3 regions of the Micromonospora sp. NBC_00821 genome follow, and region 3 is predicted to be linked to each of the others. Evidence: riboswitches for the same ligand, from Rfam matches in the RefSeq annotation. Region 3 holds a riboswitch; each other region holds the start of a gene.
The links. A riboswitch is a leader RNA that binds a small molecule or an ion and turns the genes downstream of it on or off. The one in region 3 is predicted to bind cobalamin.
Positions count from the first base shown of each region.

Region 1 (3,269 bases), 1.4 Mb from region 3:
CGGCGGCGAGGTCCGTGTCGGGCCGTGGTCCGGTGTCGACTGTCAGCTCGTCGTCCGTGCTGGCGAGGGCCGTGGTCACCTGATCGGTAGGCATCGGATCGACCGCAACGCCCGTGCGGGCCGTGACGACCGTGGTGCCCTTGCGCGCCGCCGGCACTGTGGCGGGCCGCCGTTTGTCGCTCGCGGTACGCGCGACGACGCCGGTCGCCGCACCGGCCTTGCCCCCGACGGTCTTGCCAGCGGCGGTCTTGCCGCCGACGGTCTTGCCCACGATGGTCTTGCCCCCGGCGGTTTTGTCCCCGGCGGCCTTGCCGCCGACGGTAGTGCCAGTGCCGGCCCTGTTCGTGGTACGGGCGCCACCGCCGCGTCGACCGGAGGTCGCCGCCGAGGCACGGCCCCGGCCGGTGGGTGTGCCGGCGGATCGGCGACGCCAGACGACGAACCCGACCGCCGCCCCGACCGCCGCGACTGCCGCCGCCCAGCCGGCCCAGGCCGGTGCCCCGGGACCGCTCTCCTCGGTCGACCCGGTTGACGGGGCCGCCGCGGCCGGCGGGGTCGACGGATCGTCGGCGGTGGTCGGCACCGCCGAGGCCTGCCCGGACGAGTTGTGCTGCTCGGTGGCGGTCACCAGCGCCGGGTCCGGTTGGGTCGACGGCGGGCTCCACCCCTTCGGCGCTGCCGTCACCCGACCGTCGTAGCGGAAGGTCAGGGTGCCCCGCACGGTGTCGCCGTCCGAGGCGACCGACAGGTAGCTCACCGAGTACTGGCCCTTGGCGGGCAGGTGGGCGACGGACACCACCGCGGGGAACCCCGTCGTGTACTCCCGTGGCTCGAACTGACCGTTGACCAGGAAGTACTCCCGTACCGGCTTGTCCAGTGGCTTCGGCTCCCCATACGACCAGCCGTTATCGACACGGACGCCGCCCGGGGCGGTGATCGTGAAGAACGCATTGGCGGCGGCCTTCTCGGTGAAGTACAGCCGCACCTCCGTCAACGGCTCGCGCACTGCGGCGCCGCTCGCCGGTGTGGACATGGCGAGGGTCCCGTGCGCGGCGGCGGGTTGGGCGGACGCGAGGAGGGCGACCGCCGAGGCGAGGAGGAACGCGAGGAGGCCCGAGACCACCCGCCCGCAAGTCTGGGGGAGACGACGCATCTGGATATCCTCACCCTCGCGAGACTTTTTTCAATAGCTGGCGATCTTCTTCCTCAGACGACAAAAGTTGACGATCAGGCCATCCGTCGCGGCGGCGGGACGCCCCGGGTGGACACATTCCCTGGCCAGCTATGCTGCCGACGGCGCTGGTTCGCCCCGTCGTGACCGGCGGGGCGTCGTAAGAGGGAACCCGGTGAAAATCCGGGGCTGCCCCGCAGCGGTGAGTGGGAACGACCGCCGTCATCAGCACTGGGCCAACGGCCTGGGAAGCGACGGCCAGTAGGGGACCGGCGCGACCGGTCAGGCCCGCGAGTCCGAAGACCTGCCGGCGCCGCGTACACAACCGTGTGCGCTGCCGTCGGCCTCGCGGGTGGGCTGAGCGGGTGACGGGCCGTGCGCGTGGTGCGCGGCCAGGTCCTCGTCAGCGTGTGTCCGCGACCCGGCGGTGTGGTTTCCCGAGGGACGGACTACCGCTGTGCATGACACCACCACCATCGCCGGCCGAGCGCCGTCGGCGTCGCACCTGACCCTTTCGCAGATCATGGACCAGCACCACACCAACCTGATGGGTACGGTGCACGGCGGCCGGATCCTCAACCTCATCGACTCCGTCGCCGGTGTGGTCGCCGCCCGGCACTCCGACGGACCGGCGGTGACCGCCGCCATCGACGAGACGGCGTTTCTCCGCGCGGTGCGGGTCGGCGACGTCGTGCACGTCGACGCCCGGATCACCTGGGCCGGCCGCAGCTCCATGGAGGTGGCCGTCAAGGTGACCGCCGACCGGTGGGACCGGGCGGTGCCGCCCACCGACGTGGCCACCGCCCACCTGGTCATGGTCGCCATCGACGACGACGGTCAGCCTCGGACGGTGCCGCCGCTGCTACCGGAGACCGACGGGGACCGGCGTCGGTACCGGGAGGCGGAGATCCGCCGGAAGCACCGACTGGCGCTGCGACGCGCGTTGCTCGACGGTGCCGAAGACGACTGACCAGCGCTCGGGCCCGCCCGTGGCGGCGCTGGCGCGGTCCGAGGAACCCGCCCCGCCGCCTATCCGGTCGGATAGCGTCCACGTGAAGCCTCGATCACGGAGAGTGTGGATGGTTATGCGCGCTGCGGTGTTGCGGGAGTTCGACGTTCCGCTGACGGTCGAGGAGATCGATCAACCCACCCCCGAGCGCGGGCAGGTGCTGGTGCGGATCGTCGCCAGCGGGGTCAACCCGCTCGACACGAAGATCCAGGCTGGAAAGGCCGCGCACGCGCGTGTCGAGCTGCCTGCGGTGCTCGGCCTGGACCTCGCCGGTGTCGTCGCGGCGGTCGGCGCGGACGTGACCGGCTTCGCGCCGGGAGACGAGGTGTACGGGCTGTGCGGGGGCGTCGGCGACCTTCAGGGCTCGCTGGCCGAGTACGCCGCAGTGGACGCCCGGCTGCTTGCCCACAAGCCGAAGGCACTCTCGATGCGGGAGGCCGCCGCGCTGCCCCTGGCGGCGATCACCTCCTGGGAGGGGCTCGTCGACCGGGCTGGGGTCCACGCCGGCCAGAAGGTGCTGGTGCACGGCGGCGCCGGCGGGGTCGGATACGTGGGTGTGCAACTCGCCCAGGCGCGCGGCGCCGAGGCGTACGCCACGGGCGGGCCGGCGAGCATGCGGGTGATCGAGAGCCTGGGCGCGGTGCCGATCGACTACACGACGAGCAAGGTCGAGGAGTACGTCGAGAGGTACACCGGCGGCGAGGGGTTCGACATCGTCGTGGACAACGTCGGCGGCGCGACGCTCGACGCGTCGTTCGCGGCGGTACGCACCTATCACGGGCACGTCGTCAGCGCGCTGGGCTGGGGCTCGCACTCGCTCGCCCCGCTGTCGTTCCGAGGCGCGACCTACTCCGGGGTGTTCACCCTCTTGCCGATGCTCACCGGCCGGGGCCGCGAACACCACGGCGACATCCTGCGCGAGATCGCGGCGCTGGCCGATGCCGGCGCGTTGCGCCCGCGACTGGATCCGCGAGCGTTCACGCTCGACACGGTCATGGACGCCCACGACCTGGTTGCCGGCGGCACCGCCGAGGGCAAGGTCGTCGTGGACGTCGCCGGTTGAGCCGAGCCGTTCGTTCCCGCGGAGTG
Region 1 is NZ_CP108880.1:4,562,626-4,565,894, reverse strand. Features, by position in the region: gene OHB44_RS20870 (copper resistance protein CopC) at 1-1,153, opposite strand, end outside; cobalamin riboswitch at 1,284-1,497, shown strand; gene OHB44_RS20865 (acyl-CoA thioesterase) at 1,695-2,141, shown strand; gene OHB44_RS20860 (zinc-dependent alcohol dehydrogenase family protein) at 2,251-3,243, shown strand.
Region 1: another riboswitch for cobalamin. It lies ahead of OHB44_RS20865 (acyl-CoA thioesterase); the one in region 3 lies ahead of OHB44_RS14445 (CbtB domain-containing protein).

Region 2 (3,269 bases), 740 kb from region 3:
CGAGCGTCATCGGCTCGGCGTGGCTGGAGACGTACCAGTGGTAGTCGTCGTCGAGCAGTCGCCGGACCAGGTCGAGGTCGAGGCCGTCCTCCGGCCGGCGCACATGGGCCGGCGGCGGGTAGAAGCAGTCGCCCAGCAGCATCACCCCCGAGTCGGGCACCAGCACCACTGTCGAATCCGGCGCGTGCCCGCCGCCGACGTGGCGTAGCTCGACCCCGACCGGCAGCTCGTCCACGTCGACGAAGGTGCGGGTCGGCGGCAGGATGGCGAAGTCTTCCCAGGACGCCATCGCGCGTGCGCGGGCTGAAAAGCTCGGGCGGAGGCGGGCATCGGCGCGTATCTGCTCCTGCAGGTAGGGGTGGCTCCACGGCCGGGCGGCCTCGGCGCGCAGCAGCGACACGGCCGTCTCGTGCCCGACGATCTCCACGCCGGGCCAGGCGCAGGCACCCCACACGTGGTCCCAGTGATGGTGGGTGTAGACCAGCCAGCGCGGCTCCGGAAGCCCGGCGGCGGCCAGCGCGGCCTGGATCTCGCGGGCGTGCGCGGGGCTCTGCCCGGCGTCGATCATCACACTGCCGCGTTCGTCGGCGACGACGGCGACACCGGCCTGGACCGCCTCCGGGTCGGGATCGCCCGGATACCGCCAAACACGGCCCGACAGGCGGTGGAACTGCGGGGCGACCACGATGATCGACCTCCGAGATTGATCGCGGACACTGGTGTGGCGTTCGCCGATCCTAGGTGAGGGTGTCGGCCGGCACCGCCCTGCCGGAGGATCGGCGCAGGTCAGGACTCGTCCGGCCACCTTTGCTCTGCTTACCTATAGGCGCCGGTGACGCTCCGTGTCTGGTGCACATAGGTAAGCAGAGCAAAGGACGTCGCACATTGATCTGAGGCATTCCGTCGCGCAGAGTCGCGCTCGCACCAATCGTTTAATCTCGATGAGTCCCGTCCGCCCGGCGGGGTCGGACCGGCGTTGACCGGCGGCGCGGCGGTGTGGCAGCATTCGCGGCCTGACGGCAGTGAAGGAAGTCGGTGCGAATCCGACGCGGTCCCGCCACTGTCACCGGGGAGCGATCCCCCCTCGTGAGTCACGGCCGTGTGTCTGCGGTTGGAAGGCCGGGGGAGAGCGTCGATCCGGAAGCCAGGATACTTCGGCCGTCGGGACGTACCCCAGGGCGTGGACACCCGAGGAGGACCCGATGACGCACGGCGTCTCATTCATCGACGACTATCGTCGTATCGCGCTCCAGGCAGTGCGTTCCAAGGACACCGGCCACCGGCACCGCTGAGCTGATCGCCCGGCGCTGACCGGCCCCGACCCATGCGTCGGGGCGCCGTTCGCGCTGGCCGTCGTACCGGCTGACGCCGTACCCACTCGCATCGCCCCGGTCACCCCGTGAGGGTCCAGGGCGTCACTTTCCGGAGCATGCCGTGCGCATCCTGCTGCTGTCCACCGCCGACACCGACCTGCTGGCCGCCCGCGCCAGCGGCGCCGACTACCGGTTGGCCAACCCCGCCCGAGTCGCCGCCGAGGAGGTGCCCGCCCTGCTCGACGGGGTCGCCCTCGTCGTCGTACGCCTGCTCGGCGGTCGGCAGGCGTGGGCGGACGGCCTCGCCGCGGTGCTCGCCACCGGCGTGCCGACGGTGGTGCTCGGCGGCGAGGCGCTGCCCGACGCCGAGCTGATGGCCATCTCCACGGTGCCGTCCGGGGTCGTCACCCAGTCGCTGGCGTACCTCGTGGAGGGCGGTCCGGACAACCTCGGGCAGTTGGCCCGGTTCCTCTCCGACACGGTGCTGCTCACCGGCGAGGGATTCGCCGCACCCGCGCCCACCCCGGCGTACGGCGTGCACGGCGAACACCCCGCCGACCCGGACCGGCCCACAGTGGGAATCGTCTTCTACCGGGCACACGCCCTCGCCGGCAACACCGACTTCGTCGACGTGCTCGCGGACGCGGTCCACAAAGCCGGCGGTAACCCGCTGCCGATCTTCTGCGGCTCGCTGCGCGGGCTGACCGCGGGCGCCGGCCCACTCGGGCTCTTCGCCCGCTGTGACGCGCTGCTGGTCACTGTGCTCGCGGCCGGAGGTGCGGTCGCCGCCGACGCCTCCGGTGGCGGCGACGAGGACGCCTGGGACGTCGGCGCCCTGGCCGCCCTGGACGTGCCGGTCATCCAGGCGCTCTGCCTCACCAGCACCCGCGCGCAGTGGGCCGACAGCGACGCCGGCCTGTCCCCGCTGGACGCCGCCATGCAGGTGGCCATCCCCGAGTTCGACGGCCGGATCGTCACGGTGCCGTTCTCGTTCAAGCAGATCGACGCCGACGGGCTCTCGGTCTACGCCGCCGACCCCGAGCGGGCCGCCCGGGTCGCCGGGATCGCGGTGCGCCACGCCCGGCTGCGGTACGTGCCGCACGCCGACAAGCGGGTCGCCGTGGTGCTCAGCTCGTACCCCACCAAGCACTCCAGGGTCGGCAATGCCGTCGGATTGGACACGCCGGCCTCGGCGGTCCGGCTGTTCGCCGCGCTGGCCGAGGCCGGCTACGACCTGGGTGACGCGCCACCGCCCGACGACGGTGACGCGCTGATCCACGCGCTGATCGCCGCCGGTGGTCACGACGTGGAGTGGCTCACCCCGGAGCAGTTGGCCGCCGCCGAGGCCCGGATACCGGGGTCGACGTACCGGCGCTGGTTCGACCAGGTCCCGGCCGAGCTGCGGGAGCGGATGCGGGAGCACTGGGGTGAGCCGCCGGGCGAGCTGTACACCGAGGGCGGCGACATCGTGCTCGCCGGGCTGCGCTTCGGCAACGTGGTGCTGCTGATCCAGCCGCCCCGCGGCTTCGGGGAGAACCCCATCGCCATCTACCACGACCCGGACCTGCCGCCCAGCCACCACTACCTGGCCGCGTACCGCTGGCTGACGGCGCCCGCCGCGGACGGTGGCTTCGGCGCGGACGCCGTGGTGCACCTGGGCAAGCACGGCACCCTGGAGTGGCTGCCCGGCAAGGGCCTCGGCCTGGCCGCGGACTGCGCGCCCGACGCCGTCCTCGGCGACCTGCCGCTGGTGTACCCGTTCATCGTCAACGACCCCGGCGAGGGCACCCAGGCCAAGCGGCGAGCGCACGCCGTGGTGGTCGACCACCTGGTCCCGCCGATGGCCCGCGCCGAGACCTACGGCGACCTGGCCAAACTCGAACAACTGCTCGACGAGTACGCGACAGTGCAGGCCCTCGACCCGGCCAAGGTGCCCACCGTGCGGGCCCAGATCTG
Region 2 is NZ_CP108880.1:3,938,283-3,941,551, reverse strand. Features, by position in the region: gene OHB44_RS18155 (MBL fold metallo-hydrolase) at 1-685, opposite strand, end outside; cobalamin riboswitch at 1,001-1,177, shown strand; gene cobN (cobaltochelatase subunit CobN) at 1,435-3,269, shown strand, end outside.
Region 2: another riboswitch for cobalamin. It lies ahead of cobN (cobaltochelatase subunit CobN); the one in region 3 lies ahead of OHB44_RS14445 (CbtB domain-containing protein).

Region 3 (3,269 bases):
GGGTCGCGCCGCCGCCCTGGTCCACACCCGCGTCGGCTGAGGCAGAGCCGAGCCCCCGGCCGGGCTCAGCGCCACGTTGACGCCCGCGCCGTCGGCGATGTCCCGGACGGTGGTGGCCGCGTAGCCGTCCCGGGCGAAGCGCTGGCGAGCGGCGTCGAGCAGCAACTGCCGGGTCTCGGCCGCGTCCCGACGGCGACGCTGGGCCGGTTCGCCGGCGGTGTGGCTGGTCGCGAGGACAGGCGGTTCTGCTGCTGTCACGACGCGTTCTGCAAGGGCTGCCCACCGACGCGGCGTTCGGTTCGACCTCAACCTGCTCGCGGCGCGCCCAGTCGGAGCTGCCAGCGCGTGCCCTGACTGGTGAGCCGGACGACGGCCAGGGGCTCCACGTCCACCTGCCGGTACGTCGCCACCGGAAGACCGAGGGCGTGCACCACAGCGACCCGGATCACCAGTGGGTGGGTGACCGCTATGACGCGTCCGCCGGCTCGGTGCTGCTCGTCCAACCAGCTTCCGACCCGATCCCGCACGGCCGTGACGGACTCACCGCCGTGCGGCGCGGAGTCCGGAGCGGACAGCCAGTCGTGCAGCGCCTGTGGCTGCGATTCAGCGATCTCCTCAAGCGTCCGTCCGGACCAGATCCCGTAGTCACAGTCGGCCAACGCCGTCTCGATCGTCGGCAGCAGGCCGAAGGCGTCGGCGGTCTGTCGGGCGGCCACCGCGGGACTGGACAGGCAGGTGGCGTTCACGCCGAGGAGCCCACGCCGGTCAGCGCCCGCCTGAGCCTGGGCGAGGGCGGCACGCAGGCCACCCTCGTCCAGGCCGTCGTCGACGCCGCCGAAGCGGGCGCGGCGCAGCGCGACGGTGTGACCGTGGGCGACCAGCCGGAGGCTGGTGCCGGTCACGTGCTCGGCAGTGCGATGCCGGCCCGGCGACGCCGCTCGTGGTGCATCAGGGCCGCGAACAGCAGGCCGATGCCGGTCCAGAGCACGACCTGGGTGCCGAGCGAGGCCAGTCGGAAACTCCACAGCAGGGTCGCCGGGAAGTCCGCCGGAACCTCCTGGAAGGACGGCATCACCACGTACGACACTGCCGTGACCAAGAGGAACCCGCCCACGGCCGCGGCCGCGCGCAACCACGTCGGCGCCTGGGCGCCGACCGACCGGTAGCCCAGCGACCCGGCCCACACGGCCACCAGCCCTAGCACCACCATCAACAGATAGGTGACGGTCCGTTGGTTGATGGTGGCCGGGTCGCCGACCGCCGGTGGGTTCGCCGGGTACTTGAGGAACGGCACGATCACCGCGCCGAGCAGCGCCGCGCCGGCCAGCAGCAGACCCGACCGTCCGTCGTCGTCGCCGCGCCGCCGACGGGACAGCAGGACGTACGCCGTGGCCAGCAGGCCACCCATCGCGGCCCCGAACAGGCCGGTGGCCAGGAACAGCCCGCCGCGCTGACCCGTCCGGCCGACCAGGGCGTCCTCGTGATCGTGCGCACCAGCGGCGGGCTCGGCGTGCGCCGCCGCCTCCTCGATGGCGATGGCCGCCTCGACGTGCGGTTCGCCGGCGACGTACGCGAACGCACCGGCCAGCAGGCCGGCGATCAGGCCAGCCAGCAGCCCGCGGACGAGGACGGCGAGGAACGGGGGAGCGGCGGTGGTGTTCAGTGGCACGGGACGCCCAGCAGGTGCCGGCCGTCGTGCATCAACTCGTGCAGGTACATCCCGCTGCGCGACACCGCGCCCTGGTCGAAGGCGACGAGATACGCCAGCAGGGTGAGTGCGGCAACGGTCGCCAGAGCTGTCCACAGCAGACGGGCACTGCCAGCGGGGTGCACCACCGGCTGGCTGGAAGCGGAGCTAGACATGAATACACGAACCTCCCCAGGGATGACGCGTCCCCATCGCAAGGCTGCGGACGACCGAGCGTCCTGGCTCGCGGCCCCCAGGTGTGGTTGGGGAACCGCTCACAGTGGCGCGACCGCGCCGGATTCACACCGGCTTCCCTCGCGTCGCCGCAGATAGTGGGTCGACGGTATCGGTGCCGCCTCAGGCGGTCAACCCGGGCCCCGCGCCCCGAACGCGTCCACATACCGGTACGCCGACGAGGCGGATCGGCCGCAGGTGCCAGTGGATTCGTCAGACCAAAAGGCGACACTGCCGGAAGCCGGTCGTGACGCGCGTTCCGGGACTCAACAACAGACTGTTACCGCTAACATGGTCAACCTGCCAGATCGACTCTGTGGCTCCGGGTTGACCCGGAGGGCTCGATCAGCGGCTGGGCGGGGTGTGGGGTGGACGAGAACGCGCCAGGGCGGGTCCCGTGACGACCGGTGACGTCGCGCGACGACCGGGCATCGTCGACGCGCATCATCACCTCTGGGTCCGGGCGCGGCACCCACAGCCCTGGATCGATCCGCGCACCATGGCCGCGATCGACGACGACTTCACGCCGCTCGAGCTCGCCCCGGCGACCCGGGCCGCAGGGGTCACCCAGACCGTTGTCGTTCAGTCCGTCGCCGTCCGGTCGGAGACGCCCGAGTTGCTCGGCATCGCGGCCGACGACCCGCTCATCGCCGGGGTCGTCGGCTGGGTCGACCTGAGCGCCGCCGATGTCGACCGCCGCCTTGCCCGACTCCGCAGGGCGCGCGGCGGCGAACGACTGGTCGGGATCCGGCACCTGGTCCAGTCCGAACCCGACCCGACCTATCTCGACCGTCCCGACGTGCGGCAGGGCATCGCCGCGGTCGGTGCCGCCGGCCTCGCCTTCGACCTCCTGGTTCGCCACAGTCAGCTGCCGGCGGCCGTCCGGCTCGTCCGCGACATGCCCCAGGTGCGGTTCGTCCTGGACCACCTCGGCAAGCCCCCGCTCGGGCGTGCCGATCTCGGTGACTGGCAGCGCGACCTGCGGGCGCTCGCGGCCGAGGCCAACACCACGGCGAAGCTCTCCGGCCTGGTGACCGAGGTGGACGGCGGGTCCTGGACGGCGTCCGACCTGCGGCCCGCGGTCGAGTACGCCCTCGACGTGTTCGGGCCGGATCGGCTGATGTTCGGCTCGGACTGGCCGGTGTGCCTGCTCGCCACCTCGTACACCCGCTGGGTCGCCGTTCTGGGTGATCTGCTGGATCCGCTTTCCGACGATGAGCGGGCCGCGGTCTGGCGTCAGACCGCCGGCCGGGTCTACCGGCTGGCCCCGTCCTGAGACGGCAGCGCCCTTTTCGACCTGGGGACATAGCATGTTATCGATAACATGCTAGCGGCGGCAGTCGATGTC
Region 3 is NZ_CP108880.1:3,195,133-3,198,401, forward strand. Features, by position in the region: gene OHB44_RS14425 (phosphotransferase) at 1-40, shown strand, start outside; partial or broken gene OHB44_RS14430 (TetR family transcriptional regulator) at 82-258, opposite strand; gene OHB44_RS14435 (histidine phosphatase family protein) at 306-902, opposite strand; gene OHB44_RS14440 (CbtA family protein) at 899-1,669, opposite strand; gene OHB44_RS14445 (CbtB domain-containing protein) at 1,660-1,863, opposite strand; cobalamin riboswitch at 1,899-2,044, opposite strand; gene OHB44_RS14450 (amidohydrolase family protein) at 2,319-3,197, shown strand.